DNA from 3 places in the Mycobacterium marseillense genome. Region 1 is predicted to be linked to each of the others. Evidence: riboswitches for the same ligand, from Rfam matches in the RefSeq annotation. Region 1 holds a riboswitch; each other region holds the start of a gene.
The links. A riboswitch is a leader RNA that binds a small molecule or an ion and turns the genes downstream of it on or off. The one in region 1 is predicted to bind cobalamin.
Positions count from the first base shown of each region.

Region 2: it holds a riboswitch for cobalamin, as region 1 does, so the genes downstream of both, metE (5-methyltetrahydropteroyltriglutamate--homocysteine S-methyltransferase) here and G6N26_RS09135 ((2Fe-2S)-binding protein) in region 1, are expected to answer to the same signal.
Region 3: it holds a riboswitch for cobalamin, as region 1 does, so the genes downstream of both, G6N26_RS23930 (PPE family protein) here and G6N26_RS09135 ((2Fe-2S)-binding protein) in region 1, are expected to answer to the same signal.

Region 1 is NZ_AP022584.1:2,058,674-2,069,142, forward strand. It holds gene G6N26_RS09100 (class III extradiol ring-cleavage dioxygenase family protein) at 1-222, opposite strand, end outside; gene G6N26_RS09105 (DMT family transporter) at 373-1,347, opposite strand; gene G6N26_RS09110 (DUF349 domain-containing protein) at 1,750-3,087, shown strand; gene G6N26_RS09115 (Rv2732c family membrane protein) at 3,084-3,692, opposite strand; gene miaB (tRNA (N6-isopentenyl adenosine(37)-C2)-methylthiotransferase MiaB) at 3,689-5,218, opposite strand; gene recX (recombination regulator RecX) at 5,280-5,801, opposite strand; gene recA (recombinase RecA) at 5,767-6,819, opposite strand; cobalamin riboswitch at 6,991-7,123, shown strand; gene G6N26_RS09135 ((2Fe-2S)-binding protein) at 7,216-7,875, shown strand; gene G6N26_RS09140 (flavodoxin family protein) at 7,921-8,547, shown strand; gene G6N26_RS09145 (DUF3046 domain-containing protein) at 8,569-8,763, opposite strand; gene G6N26_RS09150 (hypothetical protein) at 8,809-9,072, opposite strand; gene G6N26_RS09155 (glycosyltransferase) at 9,111-10,277, opposite strand; gene G6N26_RS09160 (limonene-1,2-epoxide hydrolase family protein) at 10,330-10,469, shown strand, end outside.
Region 2 is NZ_AP022584.1:5,025,930-5,036,398, forward strand. It holds gene G6N26_RS23580 (potassium/proton antiporter) at 1-1,419, opposite strand, end outside; gene G6N26_RS23585 (potassium channel family protein) at 1,541-2,263, shown strand; gene G6N26_RS23590 (DUF3556 domain-containing protein) at 2,316-4,040, shown strand; gene metE (5-methyltetrahydropteroyltriglutamate--homocysteine S-methyltransferase) at 4,111-6,390, opposite strand; cobalamin riboswitch at 6,541-6,756, opposite strand; gene G6N26_RS23600 (SDR family oxidoreductase) at 6,804-7,457, opposite strand; gene G6N26_RS23605 (SDR family oxidoreductase) at 7,547-8,389, opposite strand; gene G6N26_RS23610 (TetR/AcrR family transcriptional regulator) at 8,487-9,767, opposite strand; gene G6N26_RS23615 (nitroreductase family protein) at 9,906-10,469, opposite strand, start outside.
Region 3 is NZ_AP022584.1:5,107,816-5,118,284, reverse strand. It holds gene G6N26_RS23970 (FAS1-like dehydratase domain-containing protein) at 1-483, shown strand, start outside; gene G6N26_RS23965 (Zn-ribbon domain-containing OB-fold protein) at 483-881, shown strand; gene G6N26_RS23960 (MaoC family dehydratase) at 964-1,419, shown strand; gene G6N26_RS23955 (lipid-transfer protein) at 1,416-2,585, shown strand; gene G6N26_RS23950 (TetR/AcrR family transcriptional regulator) at 2,682-3,290, shown strand; gene G6N26_RS23945 (proline dehydrogenase family protein) at 3,406-4,371, opposite strand; gene pruA (L-glutamate gamma-semialdehyde dehydrogenase) at 4,371-6,002, opposite strand; gene G6N26_RS23935 (PucR family transcriptional regulator) at 6,086-7,714, shown strand; cobalamin riboswitch at 7,725-7,906, shown strand; gene G6N26_RS23930 (PPE family protein) at 8,066-9,742, shown strand; gene fadD21 (fatty-acid--AMP ligase FAAL21/FadD21) at 9,837-10,469, shown strand, end outside.

The sequences.
Region 1 (10,469 bases):
CCGGACACGCACGTCGGCTCCGAAACCCGCGAACGTGCCCGCGGTGTCGGGACCACAGTCCTCGTCGGCCGGGCCCGTCCCGATGATCACCCAGCGCTCAGGCAGCAGCGCGGCGGCCGCAAGCGTCGCCGCAACCAGGTCGGCCACCTCGGCGGCGGCCGCCCCGGCGAGTTCGGGAACGAGCACGGGCGCCGACGGAACGATGGCAATGGCGCTGAGCACGCCACCAAACTAACGTGGCCGGGCCGCGGCCATCGCATTAGTGGCGGTCGCAAGCGCGGCGAAGCCGGGCGCAGCGGGCCGTCACCATCGAATTAGTGGCGGTCGCAAGCGCGGCGAAGCCGGGCGCAGCGGGCCGTACCGGCACGCCAGTCAGCAGCGTGAGCCGTCGGCGACCACCAGACAGTCGCCGTAGGGGCCGAAGCCGTCGTCGGTGGCCGCGTCGCGGGACCGCGCCCGCCGCGGCGCGCCCCCGCCGGGTTCGGTCCGATCGACGGCGGCGGCCTCGCCGCGCGCCAACGCGATGGTCGCGACGATCACCACCGACACGGCGGCGATCAGCACGAACGCCTCGGCCCCGCTGGCGTTGACCGTCTCGCCCAGCACCAGCACCCCGAGCAGCCCCGCGACCACCGGCTTGGCCACCGTCATCGTCGGCAGCGACGCGGTCAGCGTGCCGGCGCGGAAGGCGGACTGCTGGAAGATCATCCCGGCCAGCGCCACCAGCAGCCAGGGCACGAACTCCGGCGACGTCAGCACGCGCGCGACGCCGTGCTCGGACATCTCGACGATGCCCTTGGTCAGCACCGCGAACAGCGCCAATGAGGAGCCCGCCACCACCGCGAGCAGCATCGCCGCGAACGGGCTACCGGACCAGATTCGTGCGGCTACCACGCAGCCCACCAGCAGCGGCGCCATGATCAGGGCCACGATGATCCAGGTCTGCAGCGGCGCGCGCTGGTGGCCGGACTCCGGGTCGCCGACGATGATGACCACCGCCAGCCCGGCGGCCAGGATCAGCGCCCACATCCACTCCCGCGGCTTGACCCGATGATGGGCGAGGCGCGCATAGATCGGCAGCGCGAACAGCAACGCGGTCACCTGCAACGCCGTCACCAACACCACCGAGCCCCACGCCAGGGCCGCGGCCTGCAGGCTGTAGTTCGTGACCGCGGCCATGCCGCCGAGCCACCATCGGGTGTCGCGCAGCGACATGCGGAACAGTTCGAGGTGCCCGACCTCCCGGTCGGTGATTTCGTGTGCGGAGCGCTGACGGATCACGTCGCCAATCGCCGATGCCAGCGCCGCGCACAAGGCAATCAACGCCGCGACATCAACTTTGGACATATTCCCGACCCCCCAAGCTCACGACCGTCCGACCCAGCCTTCCCCGGGGCGCAAGCAAATACACGCACATTTCGCGTTCAGTTCAGATACAAAACTATGACGTTTCACACGTCTCGACCGCGCCGCGGGCGACCTCTCGATTATTACTTCAGCAATCTATGTGACCGCTTGGATAACTCTAAGAGAACCTCACAGGTAGCGCGAGTTGCCGGGTCGCGCAGGTCCGCCGGCCCCGAATTCCAAGGCGGCGGCATGTGGCGGCGCAAGCTGCTTGAATACTGTTAGGCACCTGCTGGGAAAACCCGGAGGGGTCGTCCGCAGATGCAGGAGACGGTGCCGCTACGCGCGGCAGGCGCGCGGAACACCAACCGCGCAAGGTTGCGAAAGGGTAGTGACGAGCGCATGACGGCTGACCAGCCTCGCGACGATTCAGCCCGGCCGGTGCCGCGCCCGGGACCGCGTCCCGGTCCCCGGCCCGCGAGCCCGGGAGCGCGGCCGGCCGCTCACCCGGTGGTGGTGCCGCCGCCACCAAGCAATCCGCACCAGTTCGGCCGCGTGGACGACGACGGCACGGTGTGGCTGATCAGCGCGGCCGGCGAACGCGTCGTCGGCTCCTGGCAGGCCGGCGACCGCGAAGCGGCGTTCGCGCACTTCGGCAGGCGGTTCGACGACCTCGCCACCGAGGTCACGCTGATGGAGGAGCGGCTGGCCTCGGGGACCGGGGACGCGCGCAAGATCAAGGCGCACGCGTCCGAACTGGCCGAGACGCTGCCGACGGCCGCCGTGCTGGGCGATATCGATGCGCTGGCCAGCCGGCTGGCCAGCATTGCCGAACACGCCGAGGCCACCGTCGCCGCGGACCGCTCCCGGCGCGAGGAGCATCGGGCCACCCAGACCGCCCGCAAGGAGGCGCTGGCCGCCGAGGCCGAGGAGTTGGCCGCCACGTCGACGCAGTGGAAGGCCGCCGGCGACCGGCTGCGCGCGATCCTCGACGAGTGGAAGACCATCAGCGGGCTGGACCGCAAGGTGGACGACGCGCTGTGGAAGCGCTATTCGGCGGCCCGGGAGGCGTTCAACCGGCGGCGGGGATCGCATTTCGCCGAGCTGGACCGGGAACGCTCCGGAATCCGCCAGGCCAAGGAACGGCTGTGCGAGCAGGCCGAGGCGCTGTCCGATTCGACCGACTGGACGGCCACCAGCGCGGAGTTCCGCAAGTTGCTCACCGAATGGAAGGCGGCCGGACGGGCGACCCGGGAGGTCGACGACGCCCTGTGGCGGCGCTTCAAGGCCGCCCAGGACGTGTTTTTCACCGCCCGCAACGCGGCGACCGCCGAAAAGGACGCGGAGTTTCGCGCCAACGCGACGGCCAAAGAGGCGCTGCTGGCCGAGGCCGAAAAGCTGGATACCAGCAATCACGACGCCGCCCGGGCGGCGCTGCGCGCGATCGCCGACAAGTGGGATGCGATCGGCAAGGTCCCGCGGGAGCGTTCCGCCGAGCTGGAGCGGCGACTGCGCGCGGTCGAGAAGAAGGTGCGCGACGCCGGCGAGGCGGACTGGGCGGATCCCCAAGCGCAGGCCCGGGCCGAGCAATTCCAGGCCCGCGCCGAGCAATACGAACAGCAGGCTCAGAAGGCCGCGGCGGCGGGCCGGACCAAGGAGGCCGAAGAGGCCAAGGCCAACGCCGAACAGTGGCGGCAGTGGGCGCAGGCGGCCGTGGAGGCCCTGACCCGCAAGTCCTAACGGCCGCCGTCGGATCCCGCGCCGCTACCGGGATCGTCGCGCGGGCGGTCCAGATCGTCGAGCAGCGAGGCCGACTGCTGCTGGGCGGCGGCGCGGCGGCGCTGCTCCTCGGCGGCGAGCTGCACGATGGTCCGCTGCCACACCACGCGCGCCCAGTGGTAGATGAGCAGGAGCACGGTGACCCAGGCGATGATCAGACCCCACCCCGGGCCGGGGTGCCCCGCGGCCACCGTCTGACGCGACCAGATCGCCAGCATGCCCGCCGCGCCGGCGATCGCCGAGCCCGCCAGCGCAACCCAGGCCAGCGCCCAGCGCCGGGTCACCAACGCCAGCATTGAGAAGCCGACGCCGAACACCAGCGCCAGCCAGGCGAACACCCGCGAGGGCAGCGCGACCGCGGCCGCGCCGGCGCCGTGGCTGCCGAACAGCACGTCCCAGCCGCGCACATCACCGGTGTGCGGCAGGATGAACGACCCCAACAGCACGAACACCAGGATCGACACGAAGAAACCCCGTGGACCCGGGTCGAACCCGCGTGCCACCCGCCGTTCGGCGGCCTCGATCTCGGTCCGCAGCGCGCCGAGGTGTGTGTCTTCTTTTTTCATCGTGCACATCCCAGGGGTTGGGCCGGACCGGCGGGCGGCCCGACGGCGGGCATGCCCAGGCCGGTGCCGCGCGGGCGCCGCCCGGCGGCGTGCGCGTCACCCGCCCGGGTACGGCGATGGGTCAGGAGGCCCGCGTCGGCGATGAGGTGGTGGGGCGCGGCCCCGGTGATCACCGTGGTGATGATGTCGCCGGGGCGCGGACGGGTGTCGGCGGATTCTTGGGCCGCTTCCCCGACGGCAAAGTGAACCAGCCGGCCGTCGCGGGCCCGCCCGCTCATCCGCGCGGTGGCGGTGTCCTTGCGCCCTTCACCGGTGGCGACGAGCAATTCGACGGTCTGCCCGACCAGGGCCTGGTTGCCCTGCAGCGAGATCTCCTCCTGCAGCGCGACGAGCCGCTCATAACGTTCCTGCACAACGGCTTTCGGTATCTGGCCGTCGAGGTCGGCGGCGGGGGTCCCGGGTCGCTTGGAATACTGGAACGTGAAGGCCGCCGAGAACCGGGCCCGGCGCACGACGTCCAGCGTGGCGGCGAAGTCCTCCTCGGTCTCACCGGGGAATCCGACGATCAGATCGGTGGTGATGGCGGCGTGCGGCATCGCGGCCCGGACACGGTCAATGATGCCGAGGTAGCGCTCGGCGCGGTACGAGCGCCGCATCGCGCGCAGCACCCGGTCGGATCCGGATTGCAGCGGCATGTGCAGGGCGGGACACACATTCGGCGTCTGGGCCATGGCCTCGATGACGTCGTCGGTGAATTCGGCCGGGTGCGGCGAGGTGAACCGCACCCGCTCCAGCCCGTCGATGTCGCCGCAGGCGCGCAGCAGGCGGGCGAACGCGCCGCGGTCCCGGGGCAGCGCGGGGTCGGCGAAGGACACCCCGTAGGCGTTGACGTTCTGGCCCAGCAGCGTGACCTCGAGCACACCGTCGTCCACCAGCGAGGCGACCTCGGCCAGGATGTCGTCGGGGCTGCGGTCGACCTCTTTGCCGCGCAGCGACGGCACGATGCAGAACGTGCAGCTGTTGTTGCACCCGACTGAGATGGAAACCCAAGCGGCGTAAGCGGATTCGCGCGCACTGGGCAGCGACGACGGAAACTCCTGCAGCGCCTCGGCGATCTCGACCTGGGCGACCTTGTTGTGCCGGGCGCGCTCGAGCAGCGTGGGCAGCGACCCGATGTTGTGGGTGCCGAAGATGACGTCGACCCACGGCGCCTTGCGCAGCAACGCGTCCCGGTCCTTTTGGGCCAGGCAGCCCCCGACCGCGATCTGCATCTCGGGATCTTCGCGCTTGCGCGGGGCCAGGTGGCTGAGGTTGCCGTACAGCTTGTTGTCGGCGTTCTCGCGCACGGCGCAGGTGTTGAACACCACCACGTCGGCGTCGGCGTCCTCGGCCGCCCGCTGGTATCCGGCCGCTTCCAGCAGGCCCGCCAGCCGCTCGGAATCGTGGACGTTCATCTGGCAGCCGTAGGTGCGGACCTGGTAGGTGCGCGCCGGTGCGGCGTCGCGCGCCACGGCCCCTCGCACCATCGAAGTCACGGGGCCATGGTACGGCGGGCGGCCGGTGCGGGAGAAACCGCACGTCACCGCCCTAGACCCGGCGGCGCTCCCGCTCGGCCGCCAGCTCGGCGAACACCACCTCACACGCCAGGTTCTGGCTGTAGCCGCGGCGCGCCAGCATCCCCACCAGCCGGCGCGTGACCCGAGTGTCATCGTCGTTCAGCGCCTCGCGGCGCAGCTTGGCCCGGACCAGCTCCTCGGCCCGGTCCCGCTCGGCATCGGTGTCGATGCCGGCCAGCGCGGTGGTGATCACCTCGTTGTCGACGCCCTTGGTGCGCAACTCGGCGGCCAAGGCGCGCTTGCTCTTTCCGGCGTGCACGTGACGGGACCGCACCCACTGCTGGGCGAAGTCGGTGTCGTCGACCAGACCGACGGAGGCCAACCGGTCGAGGACCCGCTCACTGACGTCGTCGGGATAGCCGCGTTTGGCCAGCCGGCCGTGCAATTCGGCCCGGGTGCGCGCTCTCGCGGTGAGCAGGCGCAGGCACAGCGCCCGCGCCTGCTCTTCGCGGGAGGGCTCAGAAGTCGACGGGGGCGGGCAGGACGCTGTCATCGGACAGGTCATCGGTCACGACCGCGCCAATGCCGAGCTTTTCCTTGATCTTCTTCTCGATCTCGTTGGCGATTTCGTCGTTTTCCTTGAGGAAGGTGCGGGCGTTCTCCTTGCCCTGGCCGAGCTGCTCGCCCTCATAGGTGAACCAGGAACCGGACTTGCGGATGAAGCCCTGCTCCACACCCATGTCGATCAGCGAGCCTTCCCGGCTGACCCCTTGGCCGTAGAGGATGTCGAACTCGGCTTGCTTGAAGGGCGGCGCCACCTTGTTCTTGACGATCTTGACGCGGGTGCGGTTACCGACCGCGTTGGTGCCGTCCTTGAGCGTCTCGATCCGGCGCACGTCCATGCGCACCGACGCGTAGAACTTCAGCGCCTTTCCACCCGTGGTGGTTTCGGGGCTGCCGAACATCACCCCGATCTTCTCGCGCAGCTGGTTGATGAAGATCGCCGTGGTGCCCGAATTGTTCAGCGCGCCAGTCATTTTCCGCAGCGCCTGGCTCATCAGCCGGGCCTGCAGGCCGACGTGGCTGTCGCCCATCTCGCCTTCGAGTTCGGCGCGCGGCACCAGCGCGGCCACCGAGTCGATGACCAGGATGTCCAGGGCGCCGGAGCGGATCAGCATGTCGGCGATCTCGAGGGCCTGCTCCCCCGTGTCGGGCTGGCTGACCAGCAGGGAATCGGTGTCCACGCCGAGCTTCTTGGCGTACTCCGGATCCAGGGCGTGCTCGGCGTCGATGAAGGCCGCGACGCCGCCGGCGGCCTGGGCGTTGGCCACCGCGTGCAGCGCGACGGTGGTCTTACCCGAGGATTCCGGGCCGTAGATCTCCACGACCCGGCCGCGGGGCAGCCCGCCGATGCCCAGGGCCACGTCCAGTGCGATGGATCCGGTCGGGATGATCGAGATCGGCTGACGCGTCTCGTCGCCGAGACGCATCACCGAGCCTTTGCCGTAGCTCTTTTCGATCTGGGCCATCGCCAGTTCGAGAGCCTTCTCGCGATCGGGGGCTTGCGCCATGGTGCCTCTCCTATAGTCGGTGTTCGTCTGACCGGTATCGGTCGGTTGGCGGTGACACTAGAGAGGGCCACCGACAAGTTGACTGGCCGAACGCTCCCCACACTAGCCGAACAGATGTTCGATTCAAGTTCGACACGCCGTTCGCCGCCCTCGCGTGTGGCAACATCGGCTATCCGACAGGCGTCGACGGGCGCTCCCACCGGGAAGCCCGAGGAAACCGGTGTGAATCCGGTGCGGTCCCGCCACTGTGATCGGGCACATCCCGGCCCGAGAGCCAGACCCTCGCCGTTCGATGCGCCTCACCCACGACCGGAGACCACGACCGGAGACCACGACCGGAGACCACGACCGGATCCACGACCGGGGCGGATTTCCCCAAGAGGCGGACGCGACGCGATGGACATCTCCACCGAGCTGGCCGAAACAGCTTCCTACGGGGGCTTTTTCGCTCTGACCGTCGGGGGTGACGCGGCGGGATGGCATCCGGTCGCGCACTCCTACGCCGACGGCTGCGCCGACCTGATCGACGCCACCGCCCGGCGCTACCGCACGACCGACCTGCGGATCGCCGCCTCGCTGGTTCATCTCGGCCACGCCACGCGGCTGTGGTCGCCGGTGCTCGCGTGCGCGATCGGCCACGGTGTCCTGCCCGACCTCGACGACCTGCACCGCGCCGACGACGGCGCACAGCTGCGGCTGCCCAGGCCCGTCGGGGTGCCCGCCGATTCGCCGGGCGCGCTGTACCGCGTCGTGGTGAGCGAGCACATGCGTCCGCTCGCCGCCGGCCTGCGGCTCAAGCTGGCGCCCGCGCTGCTCGCGGGCAACATCGCCTCCGCGCTGGTGGGCGCCGCGCGGGCGTTGCTGACGGCGCGGCCCGATATTCGGCGCGCGATCGTCGAGACGACCCGGGACCTGCTGGACACCGGCGTGCTGGCCGGATCCGGGGTGATCACCGACCCGCGCCTGGGCTTCCGGCGCAACAGCTGTTGCCTGTTCTATCGCCTACCCGGGGGCTCGCTGTGCGGCGACTGCGTGCTGCACGGGACGCGGCGGTAGGGCCCGGCGCCGTTTGGTGCGGCTGCCCCGGGGTATTTGGCCACCATGTCCTCACCTGCAGCGCAATCTCTGCGCGCCCTCGCCCTGGTCTGCTCGTTGAAGAAGAGTCCGGCGCCGTCGAGCAGCGAGCTGATCGCCAACCAGCTGCTCGATCAGCTGCGCGGCGCGGGCGTCGAGGGCGAGACCGTGCGGTGCGTGGACCTGGCGCTGCTGCCGGGCGTCGAGGCCGACATGGGTCCGGGCGACGAGTGGCCGGCGCTGCTGACCAAGGTCAAGGCCGCGGACATCGTCATCGTGTCGACGCCGACCTGGGTCGGGCACATGTCCAGCGTCGCGCAGCGCGTCCTGGAGCGCCTCGACGCCGAATTGTCCGACACCGACGACGCGGGACGGCCGGCGATGGTGGGCAAGGTGGCCCTGGCCGCGGTCGTCGGCAACGAGGACGGCGCGCACAAGATCGTGGCCGACCTCTTTCAGGCGCTCAACGACATCGGGTTCTCGATCGCCGCGCAGGGCTGCACCTACTGGAACGGCGAGGCCATGCAGGGCACGGACTACACCGACCTCGACGACGTCCCGGATCCGGTCGCGTCGGCCACCGCCAACGCGGTCCGCAACGCCGTGCACCTGGCCACCGTGCTGCGCCAAAACCCTTACCCGGCCTACGAATAACACGCGAATAATGCGCGGGAATCACCACTGCTCGTGGGGCACGTCGAAGTCGACGCACAGCGCCCGCCAGACGTCGCGGGGCTCCATGCCCGCCTCGATGGCCTGGGCGGCCGTGCGTCCGTCGAAACCGGTCAGCACGTGATCGACCAAGACCGATGACCCGTAGGTGGTCCCGAAGCGCAGGACCACCCGCTCGTGAAACTCCGTTAGCCGCACGCCAGTGAACATACCCAGCGGGCATGGATCGGACACCCGGGCGCGCTACCGCCAGCTGGCCGGTAAATCGATGATGTGATTTGGGCAGTCCTCCTGGGCCGCCAGAGACATGACGTCGCGGGCGTGCTGCGCCGACATCGAGGCGCGCAACCGCATGAAGGCGTATTCGGCCGGCGCGAGTCCCTGTTCCGCGGCGGCCGGGTCGTCCATCAACTGGCACGCCTGCTGCTCCTCGGGGCTGTCGGCGCGCGCGACGCCGGCCCCGAAGACCCAGCCCGCCAGCAGGGTGCCGGCCGCGATCATCCTCATTGCGCGCCTCCCGCCGAAACGTAAGACGGTGCGGCGCATCATCCGGCCACCGCCAGCGCATCGCGGCACACCGCGACCGGATCGGCGACGTCGGCGATGCCGGCGGCGGCCCGCTGCGCCGCGGCCCGGTAGCTCGGCGATGCCAGCACCTCGTTGACCGCGGCCGCCAGCGCGTCGGGGCTCAGCGGCCGGACCAGCCGCGCGCTGCCCTGGCGGACGATTCGGTTGGCGATCTCCCACTGGTCGCCGCCGCCGGGCACCGCGACCAGCGGCACGCCGGCCAGCAGCGTCTTGGCCACCATGCCGTGCCCGCCGCCGCAGATCACCACGTCGGCGTGCGTCAACAACTCGGCCTGGCTGCCCAATCCGACCACCGCCCACGGCGGCACCGTCAGCTCCGCCCCACCCAGCCGCGAAACCACCACCCGCGCGCCCTCCGGCAGCGTGGCCCCCGGTATCAGGCCGGCCAGCGCCACCTCGGCCAGGCCTTCGGTGCCGGTCAACGCGGTCGACGGCGCGACCACCACCACGGGCCCGGACCCCGCGGGGATGTCCAGCGCCCGCTCGGTCGGTTCGAAGTGCAGGGGGCCCACCACCACCGCCTCCGGCGGCCAGTCCGGGCGGGGCACCTCGCAGGCGGGCAGCGTGGCGATCAGCCGTCGCAGCGGGCCGGGGTCGTCGGCCGGCAATCCGATCTCGGTCCGCACCTCCGCGCGCTGACGGAGGCCGGCCCGCCAGGAACGCGCGGTCAGCGCGCGCATGATGGCGTCCCGCAGCCGGCCGCGGAGGCCGGTGCCGGGCGCCAGCCCGCTGCCGATCGGCGGGAGGCCTTTGGACGGCAGGTACAGCGGATGCGGGTTGAGTTCGATCCACGGGATGCCCAGCAGCTCGGCGGCCATACCGCCGCCCGCGGTGATGACGTCGGACACCACCAGGTCGGGCGCCAACTCGCGCAGCGCGGGCACGTTGAGCACGGCCATCCGCGCGGCGCGCCGGTGGATCCTGGCACCGGCGTCGACGTCGTCGTCGGTGGCCACCAACCCGTCCAGCGCGACGGCGTCGATGCCGGCGCCGCGGGCGGTGTCGATCCACTCGGCGCCGGTGAACAGCGTGGGCTCATCGCCCGCCTCGGCGAAACGCCGGCACAGCGCGATCGCCGGGAACGAATGCCCGGGATCCGGCCCGGCGACCACGGCGACACGCATCGGGCTTACCCTGCCACAGCGCCGGACCGCCACGCTCGCCTACGCTGGCAAGATGACCGAGCTGACTGGGACGACCGTGACGAACACCCGTACGGTCGAAGGATTCCTGAACGCGCTGCAGGACGCGGATTACGAGGCCGCCGACGCCGCGCTGGCCGACGATCTGGTCTACGAAAACGTGGGCCTGCCCAC
Region 2 (10,469 bases), 2.5 Mb from region 1:
GGAGGCCCGTGTCTTGGGTGTGGTGACGATGAGCAGTTCGTCGCCGGCCTGGATGCGGGTGTGGGGCTGGGGGACGAACGTGCGGCCCTTGCGGATGATCAGGGTGATGACGGCGGGGTCCGGTAGCCGCAACTCGAGCACCGAGACGTTGTGCAGCCGCGACGGTGGTGACACGGTCATCGTCAACAGTTCGGCCTCCAGCACGTCCAGTGGCGCCGCTTCCACCTGGATCTCGCGAGTGGCTTCACCGGAGATCAGCCCGATCTTGTGGGCCAGCAGGCTCAATCCGGGGCCCTGGATCAGGGTGAAGACCACGACCAGGATGAACACGATGTTGAGCAGCCGGTAGCTGCCCGCGACGCCTTCGACGATGGGAAACGTCGCCAGCACAATGGGGACCGCGCCGCGCAGGCCCGCCCAGGATAAGAACACCTGCTCGCGCCACGGCACCCGAAAGGGGGCCAGGGAGATCAAGACCGAGAGCGGCCGGCCGAGCAACAGCAACACCGCGCCGATGACGATCGCCGGTATCAGTTCGCGGCCCAACTGGCTCGGGCTCACCAACAGGCCGAGGAGGACGAACAGCCCGATCTGGGCGAGCCAGCCGAGGCCCTCCGCGAACGACCGGGTGGCCGAGCGATGGGGCAACCCGGAGTTCGCCAATATCACCGCGGACAGATACGCGGCGATGAACCCGCTGGCGTGAGCGCTGGCCGCCGCGGCGAACGCCACCATGCCGAGCGCAAATGTTGCCAGCGGATAGAGGCCGGAGGCCGGTAGCGCCGCCCGGCGCATGGCGAAGGCGCCGAGCACCCCGCTGAACAAGCCGACCGCGACGCCGACGGCCAGCTCGTACACCACGCCGGTCGCGGCCGTCCCCGGCGCAAGCGTCAGCGGTGTGGTGCTGAACATGAGCACGAGAATGGCGGCGGGCGCGTCGTTGAATCCGGACTCGGCCTCGAGGAGCCCGGCGACGCGCCTGGGCAACGGTAGGACACGCAGGACCGAGAACACCGCGGCGGCGTCGGTGGGCGAAACGACGGCTCCGAGCAGCAGGGAGAGCTGCCAGTTGATGCCGAGCAACAGGTGCGCACCGGCGGCCGTGATCACCATGCTGATGCCCACCCCGACGGTGGCCAGCACACTCGCGGGCGCCAGCAGCTTGCGGATGTCGGAGAACCGCGTCGTCAGGCCGCCTTCGACCAGGATGACGGCCAGCGCCGTCGTGCCGAGGTCGCTGGCGAGCTGGACGTCGTTGAATTCCAGCCCCAGCCCGTCGTCGCCGAGGGCGACTCCGACCGCGAGGAACAGCAGCAGGCTGGGGAGCCCGACTTTGGCGGCGGCCCGGGTGGCGACGATGCTGGCCAGCAGCACGAGGCCCCCGACCAGCAGCGTCACATACAGCTGCTGCAAGGTCATGTTGTTCATCGCCGTTCGGTCGCGGCACAAGCCAGCGAAGTCGGGTTGTGTGCAAGTGAATCACTAGTAACACTAATGACTAGTCGGGTTACACGCTGACCAGCCGTCAGGAGAGTGGATAGTGCGCATCGGGATCGCCGGCGCGGGCGCGGTCGGTCGCTCGGTCGCACACGAACTACTCGAGGCCGGTCACCGGATCTTGTTGATCGAGCGCAACGTCGACCACTACGTGCCGCACACCGTGCCCGAGGCGGAGTGGTTACTCGCCGACGCGTGCGAGCTGGCGTCGCTCCAGGAGTCCGGGCTGCAGCTGTGCGATGTCGTCATCGCGGCAACCGGCGACGACAAGGTGAACCTCGCGGCGGCGTTGCTGGCCAAGGCCGAGTTCGGGGTGGCCAGAGTCGTGGCGCGCGTCAACGACTTGAGAAACGAGTGGCTGTTCAGCGAGGCATGGGGCATCGACGTGGCGGTCTCCACGCCTCGCGCCATGGTGGCCGGGGTGGAGGGGGCCATCGACGTCGGCCACCTCGTGCAGCTGATGGGTCTCGCGCGCGGTCAGGTCAGTCTGTCGAAACTGACACTGCCGGTGGACAACCCGCTTGTCGGACGCCGGATTTGTGACCTGCCGCTGCCGGAGAACTCCGCGCTGATCACCGTGCTGCGCGGCGGGGACGTCATCTTGCCGCAGCCCGACGACGTGCTCGAGGCCGGCGACGAAATGTTGTTCGTCGCAGGCAGTGCCGCCGAGAATCAGGTCCGCGCCCTGATCGTCCACGGAGCCCCGGAGCGGGCGGCGCACTGGCGGGAAATACCGGCTGGCCCAGTGAGAAACTTGCCGGCTTAGTTCGGGCCCAACGCGTGCCACCCACCTAGAACACGTTCTAGTCTGTGAAACCATGGGATTTCTGAAGCCCGAGCTACCGCAGCTCGACATGGCCGAATGGAACAAGGGCAGCCGCAGCGACAAGATCCGCCCCATGGCCAAGCACTGGGCCGAGGTCGGTTTCGGCACGCCGCTCGCACTGCACCTGTTCTATGTCGTCAAAATCCTGCTCTACATCCTCGGCGCGTGGCTGTTCGCCTCGGCCACCCGGGGCCTCGGCGGCTTCACGCAGGTCGCGTCGTGGTGGTCGGAGCCGATCGTGTTCGAGAAGGTCGTGCTCTACACGATGCTGTTCGAGGTGCTCGGCTTGGGCTGCGGCTTCGGGCCGTTGAACAACCGGTTCTTCCCGCCGATGGGCTCGGTCCTGTACTGGATGCGTTTCGGCACCATCCGGCTGCCACCCTGGCCGGACCGCGTGCCCCTGACCAAGGGCACCAAGCGCAAGCCGATCGACGTCGCCCTGTATGCGCTGTTCCTTCTGGTGACGCTCGCGGCGCTGTTCGCCGACGGCACCGGGCCGATCCCCGAGTTGGGCACGACCATCGGGCTGCTGCCCGTGTGGAAGGTCGTGCTGATCCTGCTGCTGCTCGCGGTGCTCGGCCTGCGCGACAAGGTGATCTTCCTGGCCGCGCGCGGTGAGGTCTACGCGACCATGGCGGTGACGTTCCTGTTCGCCGCGCCCGACATGATCGTCGGGTCCAAGGTGGTGTTCCTGGTGATCTGGATGGGCGCGGCGACCTCCAAACTCAACAAGCACTTTCCGTTCGTCATCTCCACGATGATGTCCAACAACCCGTTGGTGCGGCCCCGGGCGCTGAAACGGCGCTTCTTCGAGAAGTTCCCCGATGACCTGCGGCCGGGGTGGCTGTCGCGGTGGCTGGCGCACTTCAGCACCGCCATCGAGATGCTGGTGCCGCTACCGCTTTTCTTTTGTCACGGCGGGTGGCCGGTCACGGTGGCCGCCGTCGTCATGGTGTGCTTCCACCTCGGCATCCTCGTCTCGATCCCCATGGGCGTGCCGCTGGAGTGGAACGTCTTCATGATCTTCGGGGTGCTCTCGTTGTTCGTCGCGCACACCCACATCGGGCTTGCGGACCTCCAGCACCCGGTGGTGGTAGCCATCCTGTTCGTCGTGATCGCGGGAATCGTCTTGCTGGGCAACATGTTTCCGCGCAAGATCTCGTTCCTACCCGGGATGCGGTACTACGCCGGCAACTGGGACACCACCCTGTGGTGCATCAAGCCGTCCGCCAACGAGAAGATCGGCCGGGGCATCGTGGCGATCGCCAGCATGCCGCAGGCCCAGCTGGAACGGTTCTACGGCAGCCCGGAGGCGGCGCAGATCCCCCTCTACATGGGATATGCGTTCCGCGGCTTCAACACTCACGGCCGTGCGCTGTTCACGCTGGCGCACCGCGCCATGGCCGGCCAGAACGAGGACGACTACGTCCTCACCGACGGCGAGCGGATCTGCAGCACCGCGATCGGCTGGAACTTCGGCGACGGCCATATGCACAACGAGCAACTGATCACCGCGCTGCAGGAGCGCTGCCACTTCGAGCCGGGCGAGGTCCGCGTGGTTTTGCTTGACGCGCAACCGATTCACAAGCAGACGCAGGCATATCGGTTGGTCGACGCGGCGACCGGTGAGTTCGAGTGCGGCATCGTCCGGGTCGCCGACATGGTCACCCGGCAGCCCTGGGCCGACGACGTTCCCGTCGAGGTGGTGTCGGGCTAGCCCCCGGTGTAACGCCACGGCGACATTTCCGGCCGGAAATCGCCGTGGCGTTACACCCGCGGGCGAAACGCTAGGCCCCCGCGCGCACCTCCTGCGCGGCGGCGACCATGTTTTTCAGCGACGCGCTGACCTCGTCGGAGTTGCGAGTCTTCAGCCCACAATCGGGGTTGACCCAAAGCCGTTCGGCCGGAACGGCCCGCAGCGCCGCGCGCAGCGACTCGGCCATCTCCTCGGTGCTCGGCACGCGCGGCGAGTGGATGTCGTAGACGCCCGGTCCGACGCTGTTGGAGAAGCCGATCGCGTTGAGGTCGTCGAGCACCTCCATGTGGGAGCGCGCCGCCTCGATCGACGTCACGTCGGCATCCAGATCGGCGATCGCGCCGATCACATCACCGAATTCCGAGTAGCACAGGTGGGTGTGGATCTGCGTGGAGTCCGCGACACCGGACGTGGCCAACCGGAAAGCCCCTACCGCCCAACGCAAATAGTCGCCCTGGTCGGCACGCCGCAGCGGCAGCAGCTCACGCAGCGCCGGCTCGTCGACCTGGATGACCGCGATACCGGCGGACTGCAGGTCCACGGTCTCGTCGCGAATCGCGAGCGCCACCTGGTTGGCGGTGTCGGCCAGCGGCTGGTCGTCGCGCACGAACGACCACGCCAGAATTGTGACCGGACCCGTCAGCATGCCCTTCACCGGCTTGTCGGTCAGCGACTGCGCGTACTTGGCCCACTCCACCGTCATCGGGTGCTGGCGGATCACATCGCCGTAGAGGATCGGCGGGCGCACGCAGCGGCTGCCGTAGGACTGCACCCAGCCGTTCTTGGTGGCGAAAAAGCCCTCCAGCTGCTCGGCGAAGTACTGCACCATGTCGTTGCGCTCCGGCTCGCCGTGCACCAGCACGTCGATCCCGAGGTTCTCCTGCAGCTTGATGACGTCGGCGATCTCCTGCTTCATCCGCTTTTCGTACTCGGCCGCGTCGATCTCGCCGGCGACCAGTGCGGCGCGGGCCTTGCGGATCTGAACGGTCTGCGGAAACGACCCGATCGTGGTCGTCGGCAGCGGCGGCAGCTGCAGTCGCTCGTCCTGACTGGCCCGGCGCCCGGCCGCGTCACCGCGGTGTGCGCCGGAGGCCACGATCGAGTCGATGCGGGCACGAATGTCGTCGTTGTGCAGGCGCGGGTCGCTCGCGCGGGCAGCCACCGCGGCGTTGGACGCCGCGACCTCATCGGCGACGGCCTCACGTCCCTCGCGCAGCGCGCGAGCCAGCGCCACCACCTCGACGACCTTCTCCTGCCCGAAGGCCAGCCAGCTGCGCAGCGCCTCGTCCAGTCCGGTCTCCGGCTCCAACGAATACGGGACGTGCAGCGTCGAGCAGGACGTCGAAACGGCAACTGCGGCAGCCGAACCCAGCAGGCTCGCCAGCTTGCTCAGCGCGGCCTGCAAGTCGGTGCGCCAGATGTTGCGTCCGTCGACGACGCCGGCCACCAGAATCTTGTCCGCCAGCTCGGGCGCTCCAGCTATCGAGGCTGTCGCCTCGTGGGCACCGTAGACGAGGTCGACGCCGATCGCCTCGACGGGTGTGCGGGCCAGTCCCGCCAATGCCGCGCCGGGGTCGCCGAAGTAGGTGGCGACATAGATCGACGGCCGGTTGCTCAGCGCGCCCAACTTGTTGTAGACGGCCTCCGCCAACGCGGGCGCGTCGGGGGAGGCGTCGGTCACCAGCGCCGGCTCGTCGAGCTGCACCCACTGTGCGCCGTTGTCGGCGAGCAGCGACAGCAGCTCGGAATAGATGGGCACCAGTTCCTCGAGGCGTTCGATCGGTGCGCCCGCGCCGTCGACGCCCTTGCTGAGCAGCAGGAAGGTGACCGGCCCGATGACGACCGGTCGCGCGGGAATGCCCTGTGCCAGTGCCTCTTTCAGCTCCGAGAGCACCTTGTCCGGGTTCAGCGCGAACTTCGTGGTGGGTGCGATCTCGGGAACGATGTAGTGGTAGTTGGTGTCGAACCACTTGGTCATTTCCAGCGGGGCGACGTCGGAATTGCCACGCGCGGCGGCGAAGTAGCGGTCGAGGTCGTCGGAGACCTGCGTGGCCCGGGCCGGTAGCGCGTCGAGCATCACCGCGGTGTCCAGCATCTGGTCGTAGTAGGAGAAGGTGTTCACGGGCACGGAGTCGAGGCCCGCGGCCGCCAGGCTCGCCCAGGTGTCGCGACGCAGTGTCGCGGCAACGGATTCCAGTTCCGATCTGCTGGTGCGGCCGGCCCAATAGCCCTCGGTGGCGCGTTTGAGTTCGCGTTTCGGGCCGATGCGCGGCGAGCCGGTAACCGTGGCGGTAAATGGTTGAGTGGTCACGTTTTCGTCCTTTTATCAACGGTCTGGTCACCGCCGGCGGACGCGAGGCCGAACCGTCTGGCGGTGCCGTACCCGATTTCTTTCAGGCACTTACCACTAACGGTTACGGTCAAACGCCCATTCCACGAGGCGATGAGCCCGCCGGACGCGGCGCGTCCGGCACAGCTGGCAGGTCTTCGGACTCACAGGCGCGCACCGGGGTAGTGCTCCTAATGGCCGTCGCTTCCCAGTCTTTCGTAAGACCAGTGCTCGTGACGGCGGTCGTTCCTGCATACCGCTGCGGGACAGTCCCGGACTCCCACCGGGTTCCCTCTTGCGAAGCATGTCTAACATGTCTCGCTCGATGCCGACGCCGCGTTGTGCGGTGACGGCAAACCAGCTGCGTAGCGGAGCTTACTCCGCTGGTGACGGGGTCAGCGAGCCAGCGCCTCGGCGATCGGGACGTCGCCGTTGTTGAACTCGATGGTGCGGCCGATCGTGGCGTCGTCCGCCAGCGCGGCGGCGGCGACCTGCGCGACGTCGGCGCGGGAGACCGAGCCGCTCTCGGCGCCATGCGTCCTCCGGAGCGCGATGCGGCCCGTGGCCGGATCGAGGGTGAGCCGGCCCGGTCCCAGGATTGTCCAGTCCAAATCGCTGGCGCGCAGGTGGGTGTCCGCGGCCGCCTTGGCCTCCGCGTAGGCGAAGAACGGATCACTCTGCGGCACACCATGGTCCGGGCCGGCGCCGAAGTAGGACACCAGCACGAACCGCTTGACGCCCGCCCGGGCGGCCGCGTCGATCACCCGGATCGCGGCGTCGCGGTCGACGGCGTAGGTGCGCTCCGGATTGCCGCCACCGGCTCCGGCCGAGAAGACGACGGCGTCGTGGCCGGTCAGCAGCTCGGCCAGCGCGTCGACGTCGAGCTGTTCGATGTCGGCCACCACCGGATTGGCACCGGTGGCGGCGACATCGTCGGATTGGTCGGGATTGCGGAACACCGAGCTCACCTGGTCGCCGCGCTGGGTCAGGTTCTGAGCCAGCTGCAGTGCGACCTTGCCGTGTCCGCCGAAGACGATGATGCGTGCCATGTCTCCGACGGTACTTCCCCGCGAGGCTGCAATTACCAACGCAAACTCCGGGTGGAGCGGTCGGCAGTGACGGTCTCGCGGGAGAAAAGTTAGAGCTTCACCTTGCCCATGATGATGTCGATGATCGGCTTGCCCGGTGCGTAGGCGCCGGTCATCGAGGCCATGGTGTGACCCGAGTCCACCAGCAGGGTGATCCCGCTGACGCCGCAGGCCGCCTCGCTGTTGAGGAAGGCCATCACGTCGCCCATCTGCTCGGGCGTGTGCACCTTGGCGCCGGTCTCGTCGCGGTAGTCCTGGGCGAAGGACAGCCACAGGTCGGCGTTGGCCTGGGCCAGCGGGGTGTCGGTCGGGCCGGGGCAGATCGCGTTGATGCGAATGCCCTTCTTCGCCAACGGGTAGCCCTGGGTCGCCACGTAGGTGTTGATCACCTTCTTGCTGGTGCCGTAGTGGTTGATCCCCTCGGCCTCGTGCGCCTGGCACCACGCCTCGGCCGCCGCGAAGTCCGGGGTGGCCAGGAATTCCAGCATCAGGTCCAGGTCGTTCTCCCAGCCCATACCGGCGACCGAGGAGATGAAGCAGATGGCCGCGCCGTTGGGCAGTTGGTTCTTTTCCAGCAGACGGTCGATCAGGTGGCGGTGGCCGATGAAGTTGATCTTCATCAGGTCGATCGTTCCGTCGGCGACGCCGGCGGCGGAGAACACCGCGTGGATGGGGCCGTCGATCTGCTCGAGGGCGGCATCAATGGACGCGGGGTCGCGCAGGTCCACCTGGACGGACTGAGCGACCTTGTAGTCCACGGGCGCGTAGTCCATCACGATGACTTCGGCGCCGAGTTCGGCCGCTGACTTGGCCGCGGCGGCGCCCATGCCAGTCGCGCCACCGACAACAAGAGCGCGCTTGCCGTCGTAGCGCAACCGATCGACAATGGTCATGGAAATCCCCTTCTCGGATAATGCCAACGCGGTTCTAACTGCTCAACTGTATGGGTAACAGTTATTTGGTTCAATACCGGGGCGGGTTAAGTGAGATTTACTTGCCGCCCACGGCGACGCCGCGCAGCACGGTGTCCCGCGCGTGCACCAGCCCCGCACGCGTGCCCACGTCGCGGAGGATGTTCTCCGGGATCCACTGCAAGCCGACGACACAGCGTGACAACATCGCGGTGGACGGCGCGTCGACGCCGATATCCCCCGCCCGGATGCCCTCGGAGAGCAGCGTTTTCATCTGCCGCAGCCGCGTGGCGTACAGCCAACCCGGGTTGGGCGTGTCCGGGGGCGATTGACGCATCCAGGCGAGCTGGATCCTGAACTCGTCGGAAAACCGGTCCAACGCGTTGACGTTGACCCAGCTCAGCGCGTCCAGCTTTTCGATCGGGGTGGCATCCGAGCGCAGGACGTTGACCCAGCCCGCCTCCACCTTCTTGCCGAATGACTCCATGATCGAGGCGAGCAGCTCGTCCTTGGACCCGATCACCCGGTAGACGGTCCCGGTGCCCAGCCCGGCGGCCGACGCGATGTCCCTGATGGTGGTGACCTCATAGCCTTTGCGACCGAATTCCGCCCGCGCCACCGCGCGCACCACCGCCGCCTTGTCGCTGGGGTCGGCGTCGCTGTCGTCGGACCAGGTGGCGATGACGTCGTTGGCGGCGGCGAAGGCCTTCGAACGGTCCAGTGCGGCGTCGGTTGGCGGTCGAGTTGCCAACCCTTGCAGGATGATTCGGCAGAGCAGCCCGGCCACCTGGTCGCCGGGAGACTTGTGGCGCATGACGTCCAGGCCGACCTGCAGCATGGTTTGGCAGATGCGGTCGGCCAGCGTGGGCAGGTCGATGTCGGGTTTGATGTAGCCGCTCCACCGGCCGGCGCGCAGCGTCTGCAGCATCGCCTCCTGAATCGCCACGGGGCGCTGCTGCGTCAGCTTGATCAGCTCCGGATCCGTGCTCGGCCCCTCGTAGAAGGACATCTGCAAGGCGGCGCGGTGCTCGACGGCGCAATTGGCTATCGCCGCTCCGAGCTCGACGATCTGGTCGGCGACCGGGCGGGAGTCCGGTTCGTCCAACTTCGCCTGCGCGGAGCGCCCGATCCGTTCCAGATCGTCTTGGTAGCGGCGGATCAGCTCGACGAGGATGGCCTCTTTGGACTCGAAATGGTGATACAGGCTGCCGGGAAGAATGCCTGCGGCATCGGCGATTTCCTGTAGCGAGGTCCGCAACCCCGAGGAGGCGATCAGTGACGCCGCGGTCGCCAGGATCTCGGCGCGGCGCGTCGGGGAATCGGTTGTGCCGCTGGGCCGCAGTGACTCGGCTCTCGCCATGATCAGCGCTGTGCGAGCCCGGACGACTGCGGGGTGGCGAACATGCGCATTCGTCCTCTCGTGCCGAACCAAATCTTTGTTAGAGGCTATCAGACCGGGCCCGATGAATGCGCTGCACAAAGCAGTGAAAGCCCCATTCTAAAGCGCCGGCCCGTCCCAGCGGTCTCGCGCAACCACTTCCTCGACCGGTCGCCGGGGGGCCGGCCGAAAGGTGCGCCCCGCGCGAAGCCGGCCCACCGGCAGCAGGCAACCCTGCACGTAGGTTTGCGGAATTCCGAGTAACTTTCGGACTTCTTCCTCGTGGTGCAGGTGCAGCGTCGTGACGCAGGTCCCGTATCCGCGGGTGTGCAGCGCGAGCTGAAAATTCCATACCGGCGGGAAGATCGACCCGTACAGCGTTGCCAGGTGGAACGATTCGTCACCGTCGATGCGGGGCAAGTAGGGCTCGTAGCAAGGGATTACCAGCAGCGGCACGCGGGCCATGTTCTCGACCAGCCACTCCGTGGACGACATGACCCGGCTCTCGGGCGTCCCCGCCGGCATGAGGTCGGCAAGCAACTGTCCGCCGACCCGCCGTAGGTAGGCCTCGCGATACAGCTCGGCGATCTTGGCGCGCAGCACCGGTTCGGTGATCACCAGCCAGCGCCACGACTGGGCGTTGGATCCGTTCGCGGCCTGCAGGGCGATCCGCAGGCATTCGCG
Region 3 (10,469 bases), 2.4 Mb from region 1:
ACCGGAAAGCCCTCGCTGGCACCGGACCCGGTGAACCAGCCGATGATCCGGCACTGGGCGTACGCGATGGCCGACATGAACCCGGTATATCTCGACCCGGAGTTCGCGGACTCGTCGCGGTTCGGTGGCATCGTGTCCCCGCCGGTGATGCTACAGACGTGGACGATGCCGTCGCCGATACTGGAGGGAATCGGCGATCGGGGTGGGGCGCCTATCGAGATCAAAAGCAACCCAACGGAATTCCTCGATGAGGCCGGCTACACCAGCACGGTGGCGACCAATTCGGAGTTCGAGATCGAGCGTTACCCGCGGCTGGGCGATGAGATCAGCGCGACGACGGTCTACGAAGCGGTCTCCGACGAGAAGAAGACGGCACTGGGCACCGGCTTCTTTCTGACGTGGCTGACTACTTACACGGACCAGAACGGCGAAGTGTTGGGGCGGCAGCGATTCCGGGTGCTGCGATTCAGGCCGGCAAACTGATGGCCGCCCGTCTGGCGCCGGCGATCACCGGCGACACCGAGTTCTTCTGGAATGGATTGCGGGAGAACAAACTCCTGATTCAGCGTTGCGCCGGCTGCGGGCAGCTGCGCCACCCGCCCCGCCCGATGTGCCCGCACTGCCGTTCGCTTGAGTGGGACGCGATCGCGTCATCCGGCCTCGGCACGGTGTACAGCTACGTGATGCCACACGAGCCCAAGTTTCCGTTCTTCGACTATCCCTACGTCGTCGCGCTGGTGGAACTTGAGGAAGGAGTACGGCTGGTATCCAACCTGACCGGCATCGATCCCGCCGACGTGACAGCCGGATTGGCCGTCGAGGTCTACTACCAGACATTCGATGACGGCCTGGTGCTGCACCAATTCCGGCGCCGCGGCTAGGTGCGGGCATGGATATCAACTTTCGCGGTCCGGCTTCGGCGCCACCGGCCGACCTTGGCGCAATCTCCTCGAAGGGACAGGCATGACGACCACCACGAAGCACACCACCACCTTGCGATGGCAGGATATCGCGGTGGGTGACGAGGTCACGCCCCTCGAAATCCCGATCACCACAACGATGATCGTCGCCGGCGCGATCGCCACCCGTGACTTCATGCCGGTGCACCACGACCGTGACTACGCCAAGCAGCAGGGCTCACCCAACTTGTTCATGAACATCCTGACCACCAACGGTTACTGCGTGCGGTTCCTCACCGACTGGGCAGGGCCCGAGGCGATGGTCAAGAACCTGTCGATTCGCCTGGGCGTGCCGTGCTTTCCGGACGATCCACTGCGGTTCGCCGGCAGCGTCACCGGTAAGAGCGAGGGCACGGGGGGCGAGAACTTCGTCGAGGTGACCTTTGCGGGGGCCAACAGTCTGGGCGATCACGTTTCGGGCACTGCGGTGCTCAGCCTGCTCGACGGTGCCGCCTCATGAGCAGGATGCTGCCGGGCGCGGCGGCGATCGCCGGGATCGGTCAGACGGAGTTCTCCAAGGAATCCGGGCGCAGCGAACTGCAATTGGCGTGCGAGGCGGTCAGCGCCGCGCTGGATGACGCCGGCCTGATGCCCGGCGACGTCGACGGCATGGTCACGTTCACCATGGATTCCAGCGACGAGATCGACATCGCCCGCAACGTCGGCATCGGTGACCTGAGCTTCTTTTCCCGGGTTCACCACGGCGGAGGCGCAGCCGCCGGCACGGTGGTGCACGCGGCGATGGCGGTCGCCACCGGCGTCGCCGACGTGGTGGTGTGCTGGCGCGCCTTCAACGAACGCTCCGGGTTCCGGTTCGGCGGCAGCGGACGCAGCATGGCTGAAACCCCATTGTTCATGGCGCATTACGCGCCGTTCGGGCTGCTCACTCCCGCGGCCTGGGTCGCGATGCACGCCCAGCGGTACATGTCGACGTACGGCGTCACCAACGAGGACTTCGGCAGGATCGCGGTGGTTGACCGCAAACATGCGGCGGCAAACCCCGACGCCTGGTTCTACGAGCGTCCGATTACGTTGGAAGATCATCAGAATTCGCGCTGGATCGTCGAACCGGTGCTGCGGTTGCTCGATTGCTGCCAGGAGAGTGACGGCGGTGTCGCGCTCGTCATCACCAGCGCCGAACGCGCCCGCGACCTGCGGCAGCCGCCCGCCGTCATCACCGCGGCCGCGCAGGGTGCCGCCGCCAACGGCGAGATGATGACCAGCTACTACCGCGAGGACATCACCGGTCTCCCGGAGATGGGGGTGGTCGCCGAAAGGCTGTGGCGCGATTCGGGCCTCAAACCGCAAGACATCCAAACCGCCTTCATCTACGACCATTTCACGCCGTTCGTGTTCACTCAGCTCGAAGAACTCGGCTTCTGCGGGCGCGGCGAGGCCAAAGACTTCGCCACCGTCGAGCGGCTGTCGTTGGGCGGAGATTTTCCGATCAACACGAACGGCGGCCTGCTGGGCGAGGCGTACATCCACGGGATGAACGGCATCACCGAGGGAGTGCGCCAGGTGCGCGGCACGTCGTATAACCAGGTCGACAACGTCGAGCACGTTCTGGTCACCTCCGGAACCGGCGTGCCCACCAGCGGGCTGATCCTCGCACCGGCGGGGTGAGGTGGCCATCATGCCCAGGCTCTTCCTGCAGCACACCAGTTTTCCGTTCGCATCGGCCGATGCCGGACTGGTGCCCCGAGGCGCGTTGGTCCCGTCATGACTGAGACGGCTCAGGTGACCGACACCCGCGAGCTCATCGTGGAATCCGCGTTCGCGTGTTTCGGCGGACAGGGACTGCAGAAGGCAACCATCGTCGACATCGCCAAGCGGGCGGGAGTATCTCGCAGCACCATTTATGAATACTTTTCCGATAAGGCCGCGATCGTCGAGGCCTGCGCCGAACACGCGTCGGAGCGGTTCTACCGCGAGATGTCCAAGGCGATGGACCGGGGCAGCAGCCTGGAGGACAAGCTGTGTGCGGCGGCGGTATTCGTCACCCAGGCGCGACGAGTCATCGCCTCCGAGAAGTACTTCGACGAGGATGCGATCAGCCTGCTGCTCACCAAGGACGCCGCCGTGCTGCTGCGTGAATGCGTCGAGTTCTTCTCCCCATACCTGTCGGCCGCCCGCCTGACCGGTGAGGTGCGCAAGGATCTTGACGTCGAGGCGGCCGGCGAATGGTTTGCGCGCATACTCTTTTCGCTGTTCAGCACGCCATCCTCGACCCTGGACATGGACGATCCCGACGTGGCGGCCGAGTTCGTGCGCGCCCACGTGGTGCGCGGCTTCACCAGTGACCGGCCACGGCCCCGCCGCGCTCAATGACGGGTCGTTGAGTGTGAATCCTTGGCCTCGAGGGTGAATCCTGGGCGGGCGTGGTCGGCGTGTCGCCGCCCGGTGTGCACACTCAAAGCCGTGGATTAACACTCAACGCGGTGGCTCACTGACCGCGTCGGGTCAGGGCCCGCAAAAAGAACGCCAAATTCGCCGGTCGTTCGGCGAGTCGGCGCATGAAGTAGCCGTACCACTGGGTGCCGTACGGCAGATACACGCGCACGTAGTGACCTGTGCCGGCGAGGCGTCGCTGCTCGCCGTCGCGAATGCCATACAGCATCTGGTATTCGAAATCCGCCATGCCGCGCCCCGACTCGCGGGCCATAGCGGGCACGGCGTCGATTACCGCCGGGTCGTGCGAGGCCACCATCGGATAGCCAGTCCCGCCCATCAACACCCGAAGGCACTCCAAATACGAATGAGTCACCTCGGCGGCCGCTCGATACGCCACCGACGCGGGCTCGTCATAGGCGCCCTTGCACAACCGAACCCGGACCCCCGACGCCGCGAATTCCGTGCAGTCGCCCAGCGTGCGCCGCAGATACGCCTGCAACGCCACGCCCAGCCAAGGGAACTCGGCCCGCAGGTCGCGCACGATGGACAGCGTCGATTCGGTGGTGGTGTGATTCTCCGCGTCCACCGTCACCCACACACCCGCGCGCCGGGCCGCGTCGCAGATCGACCACGCGTTCTCCCGCGCGATCTTGTGCCCGTCGCGGCCCAGCGTCTGTCCGAGCGCCGACAGCTTGACCGAGACCTCCAGCGGCCGCACCACGCCACCCCCGGCATCGAGCCGGCCCAGCCCGTCGATCAGATCCAGGTAGGCCTGCACCGCCGCGTCGGCGCTATCGATGTCGGTCACGTCCTCGCCGAGATGGTCGACGCTGACGAAGCGACCCGACGAACGAAGCGCCGCAACACTATTTAGCGCGGACTCGATCGTCTCCCCTGGGACGAAGCGGCGCACCACGCGCCGGGTCACCGGCAACCGCTGGGCGGCGTGGCGCACGACGTCACCGCGCCCCGCCGCCAGGATCACCGGGCGCACGGCACTCGCGAACAGTCCGGCCATCACTCGGCGTCCATGTGCGGGTAGGTGTGCCGGATTGCCGGGACGAACGTCTCCTTGATGGTGCGAGCCGACGTCCAGCGCAACAGGTTCAGCATCGATCCCGCCTTGTCGTTGGTGCCCGAGCCGCGCGAACCCCCAAAAGGCTGGCGCCCGACGACCGCGCCGGTCGGCTTGTCGTTGACGTAGAAGTTCCCGGCGGCAAACCGCAACCGGTGCTGGGCGGCCAGTACGGCGTCCCGGTCGTCGGCGATGACCGCGCCGGTCAGCGCGTACCGGGAACCGCGGTCGACGACGTCGAGGATCCTCTCGTAATCGTCGTCGGGATAGACATGCACCGACAGCAGCGGACCGAAGTATTCGGTCGCGAACGACTCATCGGTCGGATCATCGGACAGCAGCACGGTGGGGCGCACGAAATAGCCTTCACGGTCGTCATATTCACCGCCGGCGGCGATGGTCACGTGTGGCGCGCCCTTCGCCCGCTCGATGGCGTCGACGTTCTTGATGAAGGCGCGCCGGTCGATCAGCGCGCCACCGAAGTTGGCAAGATCGGTGACGTCGCCGTAGCGCAGCGAGGCCGTCTCCCCCAAAAAGGTGTCACCCATGCGCCGCCACACCGACTGCGGGATGAAAGCTCGCGACGCCGCCGAGCACTTCTGCCCCTGGTAGTCGAAGGCGCCGCGAATCAGGGCCGTGCACAACACATCCGGCCGCGCGGAGGCGTGTGCGACCACGAAATCCTTGCCGCCGGTCTCGCCGACCAGGCGCGGGTAGCTGTGGTAGTGGCCGATATTCGTACCGACCTGATACCACAGCCGCTGGAAGGTGGCCGTCGACCCGGTGAAGTGAATGCCGGCGAGCCGCCGATCGGCCAGCGCCACATCGGAAACCGCGAAGCCGTCGCCGGCCACCAGGTTGATCACCCCGGGTGGCAGGCCCGCGGCCTCGAGCAGCTGCATGGTCAAGTAGGCCGACAACGTCTGGGTGATCGAGGGTTTCCAGACCACCGTGTTGCCCATCAGCGCCGGCGCGGTCGGCAGATTGCCGGCGATGGAGGTGAAGTTGAACGGCGTGATCGCGTACACGAATCCGTCGAGCGGGCGGTACTCGCTGCGGTTCCACTCGCCCGGTCCGCTGATCGGTTGCTGCGCCAGGATCTGTTGCGCGAACGCCACATTGAAGCGCCAGAAGTCGATCTGCTCGCACGGGGAGTCGATCTCGGCCTGATAGGCGGACTTGGATTGACCGAGCATCGTGGCGGCGGCGATTTTCTCCCGCCACGGCCCGGCCAGTAGGTCGGCGGCGCGCAGGAACACCGCCGCCCGCTCGTCGAACGGCATTGCCGCCCAGCCGCTTTTCGCGGCCATCGCGGCGTCGATGGCCGCCGTCGCGTCCGCGTGCACGGCGTTGGTCAGCGTGCCCAGCTTGGCGGCGCGCCGGTGCGGCTGGACGACGTCGATGCGCTCGCCCTCGCCCATCCGGTGGTCGCCGCCGATGACGTGCGGGAGGTCGATCGGGTGATCGGCCAGCGCGGCCAGTTCGGCGCGCAGCCGGGTGCGTTCCGGGGAGTGCGGTGCGTAGTCGTGGACCGGCTCGTTGGCCGGCATCGGAACCTGGGTGATGGCGTCCATAACGCCAGAGTCCTCGCGGCGACCCTGGGGGAAGTTAGCCAATCGGACAAGACATCGCTGGAGTCATAGTAAAATCGGACAACATGGCCGGTGTGGGGCTGGGTCAGCTGTTACTCGCGCTGGACGCGACCCTCGTCAGCCTGGCCGACGCGCCGCGGGGGCTGGACCTCCCGGTGGGCTCGGCCGCGCTGATCGACTCCGACGACGTGCGCCTGGGACTGGCGGCCGCGGCGGGCTCCGCGGACGTCTTCTTCCTGCTGGGCGTCGCCGACGACGAGGCGATCCGATGGATGGGTAGGCAGGCGCGCGAGCGCGTGCCGGTGGCCATCTTCGTCAAAGGGCCCTCCGCCGCACTGGTGGACACGGCCGTCGCGGCGGGCTCGGCCGTGGTGGCCGTCGATCCGCGCGCCCGGTGGGAACGCCTCTACCAGTTGGTCAATCACGTCCTCGCACACCACCGCGACCGCACCGATGCGATGGACGACTCGGGCACCGACTTGTTCGGCCTGGCACAGTCGCTCGCCGAGCGCATCCACGGCATGGTCAGCATCGAGGACGTGCAATCGCATGTCTTGGCCTATTCGGCCTCTAACGACGAAGCCGACGAGTTGCGCCGCCTGTCCATCCTGGGCAGGGCCGGCCCGCCCGAGCATCTCGAGTGGATCGGCCAATGGGGCATATTCGATGCGCTGCGTTCGGGCATCGAGGTGGTCCGTGTCGACGAGCGACCGGAGCTAGGGCTGCGTCCGCGGCTGGCCATCGGGATCCACCAACCCGCGACCGAGGCCCGACGTCCGCGCGAATTCGTCGGAACCATTTGGGTGCAGCAGGGCTCACAGCCGCTGGCCGACGACGCGGAGGAGATGTTGCGCGGCGCCGCAGTGCTGGCCGCCCGCATCATGTGGCGGCTATCGGCCCGGCCGTCCACCCATGCCCGGCGGGTCCAGCAACTGCTGGGCCTGGCGGACGAGCCCGCCGACACGACCGCCATCGCCCGCGAGCTCGGTCTGGCCATCGACACCAGCGCGGCCCTGATCGGGTGGGACATCGCCGACACTTCGGCCGGCCACGCCCGGCTCGCCGGCATTATTGCGCTGAGCGCCAGCGCTTTCCGGCGCGATGCCCAGGTGGCTTCGAACGGTTCACGAACGTATGTGCTGCTTCCCCAGGCTCAGCACCAGGCCCAGAACCGGTCGGTCGCCTCCTGGGCCCGCGGCACCATCGGCGCCATGCGCGCCGAGCTGGGGGTGCAGCTGCGGGCGGCCATCGCGGCGCCGGTCGCGGGCCTGGCCGGGGTCGCCGCGGCCCGCGTCGAGGTGGACCGGGTGTTGGACAGCGCTGAGCGCCATCCCATTTCGTTCGGACAGGTGACGTCGCTGGCCGAGGCGCGCACCACCGTTCTGGTCGACGAAATCGTGACCCTGGTGGGCAGCGACGAGCGCCTGATCGATCCGCGGATCGTGCGGCTGGGTGAAGACGACCCGGTGCTGGCGGAAACGCTGCGGACCTACCTGGACACCTTCGGCGATATCGCCGCGGCCGCCCACGCGCTGCGGGTGCATCCCAACACGGTTCGCTACCGGGTGCGGCGAATCGAGAAGTTGCTGTCGACCTCGCTGGCCGACCCCGAGGTTCGGCTGCTGTTATCGCTGGGACTACGGGTCCTGGAACGGCGCCCGCGCGCCGACACCGGCCGCCTTCGGACAATTTGACGACAGTTGCTCGGAGGGGATGCAAGAATGTCACCTCGTAAGGTGATGACGACGCAGGAAGCCGGTGCGAATCCGGCGCGGTCCCGCCACTGTCATCGGGGAGCGAACCTCAACGGCCACGGCTGAAAAGCTGGAAGGCGAGGCGAGCAGCGATCCGAGAGCCAGGACACTCGCGTCATCGCGTACTGCGACCCGGGGCGGGTGTACCCCGAGAGAGCTGTCAACGTCCATGTTTCGTCCGGCATGGGCGGCCGCCAACGCCGCCGCCACCGCGGCGCCGTGCTGCCGCGCCCACCCTCGTCACACCGATGCACGCGGCCAGCGTTTCGCCGCGACCACCGGCGGCCAGCGATGACCGCCCCGATCTGGATGGCCTCCCCTCCGGAGGTGCATTCAACGCTGCTCAGCAGTGGGCCGGGCCCCGGCCCACTGCTGGCGTCCGCCGCGACGTGGAGCTCGCTGAGCGTGGAATATGCCGAAACGGCCGACGAGCTGGCCGCGCTGCTGGGCGCCGCGCAAGCCGGCAGCTGGGACGGCCCGACGGCCGCGGCGTACGTGGCCGCGCACGCCCCCTATCTGGCGTGGCTGGCGCAGGCCAGCGCCGACAGCGCGACCATGGCCGCCCAGCAGGACATCGCCGCCACCGCCTACACCGTCGCGCTCGCCGCCATGCCGACGATGCCCGAGTTGGCCGCCAACCACGCCACCCACGCCGTTTTGACGGCGACGAATTTCTTTGGCATCAACACCATTCCGATCGCGGTGAACGAAGCGGACTACGCTCGGATGTGGGTTCAGGCGGCCACCGTGATGAGCACCTACGAGGGCGTCGCGACCGCGACGGTGGCCACCGCGCCGCCGGCCGAGCCGGCTCCCGAGGTGATGAAGGCAACCACGCTGGCGGCCACGGCGGAGCAGTCGTCGTCGTATCCCCCGGACACGCAGGACCAGTGGATGGACTGGTTGGAGAAGACCGGGTTTGTCGACTTCTACAACCGCTACATCCAGCCGTTGATCGACCAGCTGATGAACAACCCGTTCTTCCAGTCCCTGTTTTCCGGCTTCGACCCGTGGCTGCCATCGCTCGGTAACCCGTTGAGCTTCCTGAACCCGTTCAACATCGCGTTCGCCCTCGGCTATCCGATGGATTTCGGTTCGTACTTCGGCTATTTGGCGCAAATGTTCAGCTTCGTCGCTGCGGACCTCGCGGCGGCCTTCGCTTCGGGTAACCCCGCGACGATCGCGTGGACCATCCTGTTCACCACCATCGAAGTGATCGGCACGGTCATCACCGACACCATCGCGCTGATCAAGACGCTGCTCGAGCAGATGATCGTGCTGATCCCGCTCATCGTGCCGCTGCTGACCGTCGCCGTGGTTCCGTTGGTCGTCCCCACCCTGGTGGGAGGCTTGGCGGGCCTGACGGGTCTGGCCGGACTGCACGCCATCCCGATCGTGCCGTTGATCCCGGCACCGGCACTCGTCCCCGTGGCACTCGCGCCCACCCCGCCCCCTACGCCGGCCCCGGCGCCGGCTCCCGCGCCGGCGCCGGCCTCCGCACCCGCCGCGGCACCCGCGCCGCCGGCGCCCGGCGCCCCGCCGCCCACCCCGGCGGGACCGCCGGTCGCCGCGATGCAGGGCCTGGGCTACATGGTCGGTGGCCTGGCCGCCGATGCGCGCAGAGCCGCGAGCACCAGCGCCCGCGCGCGACGGGCGGCGGCACAGGACATCGCCGAGGCCGAAGCGGTGGCACTGCCGGAGGAAGACGCGACGAAGAAGCGCCGGCAACGGGCCAAGGCCACCCAACTCGGCCGCGGCTACGAATACATGGATCTCGAGCCCGAGCCGGCGACGACGGCGTCGGAGCGGCCCGCGCCGCCGATGGGCTTCGCCGGAACCATCCCCACGAAGACCGCCACCGCGCCGGCCGGATTGAGTGCGCTCGTCGTCGACGAATTCGACGATGGCCCCCGCACGCCGATGATGCCGAGGACCTGGGATGCCGACCCGACGGGGTCGACATCGTAAGGCGCATAAGCAGTTTGGCCCGCCGCGGCTTCGCGGTCCTCGGGCCGCGCACGACCGTCATACGCGAAAGAGCCGACGCGGTAACCTAGCCCGCATGCAACATTCGTCCGTCGTCTCCCTGCTGCGGGAACGCGCCGGTCTGCAGCCCGACGATTTGGCCTTCCGCTATACCGATTACGAGCAGGACTGGGCGGGCGTTACCGAATCGCTGACGTGGGCACAGCTGTATCGGCGGACCCTGAATGTTGCGCACGAGGTCACGCGGCACGCCGGCAGCGGGGACCGGGCCGTGATCCTTGCCCCCCAAGGCCTCCCCTACATCGCGGCGTTCCTCGGCGCGATACAGGCCGGGCTGATTGCGGTCCCGCTCTCGGTTCCCCAGCCAGGTACCCACGACGAGCGGATCGGTGCCGTCCTATCCGACACCGACCCGACCGTGGTTCTCACCACCTCCACGGCCGCGCCGGCCGTCGGCGATTATCTGCGGCGCCCGGACGGAGCAGCCCCGGCCATCGTCGAGGTCGACTCCCTGAGCCTCGACGATCCGAATCCGCCCAACATCCGCGTCAGCGACGCCCCGAGCATCGCGTACCTGCAGTACACGTCCGGCTCGACCCGTCTTCCGGCCGGGGTCATGGTCTCGCACCGCAACCTTCACGTGAATTTCCAGCAGCTGATGGCCGCGTACTTCCCCGATTTCGATGGCGTGGCCCCGCGCGACAGCCGG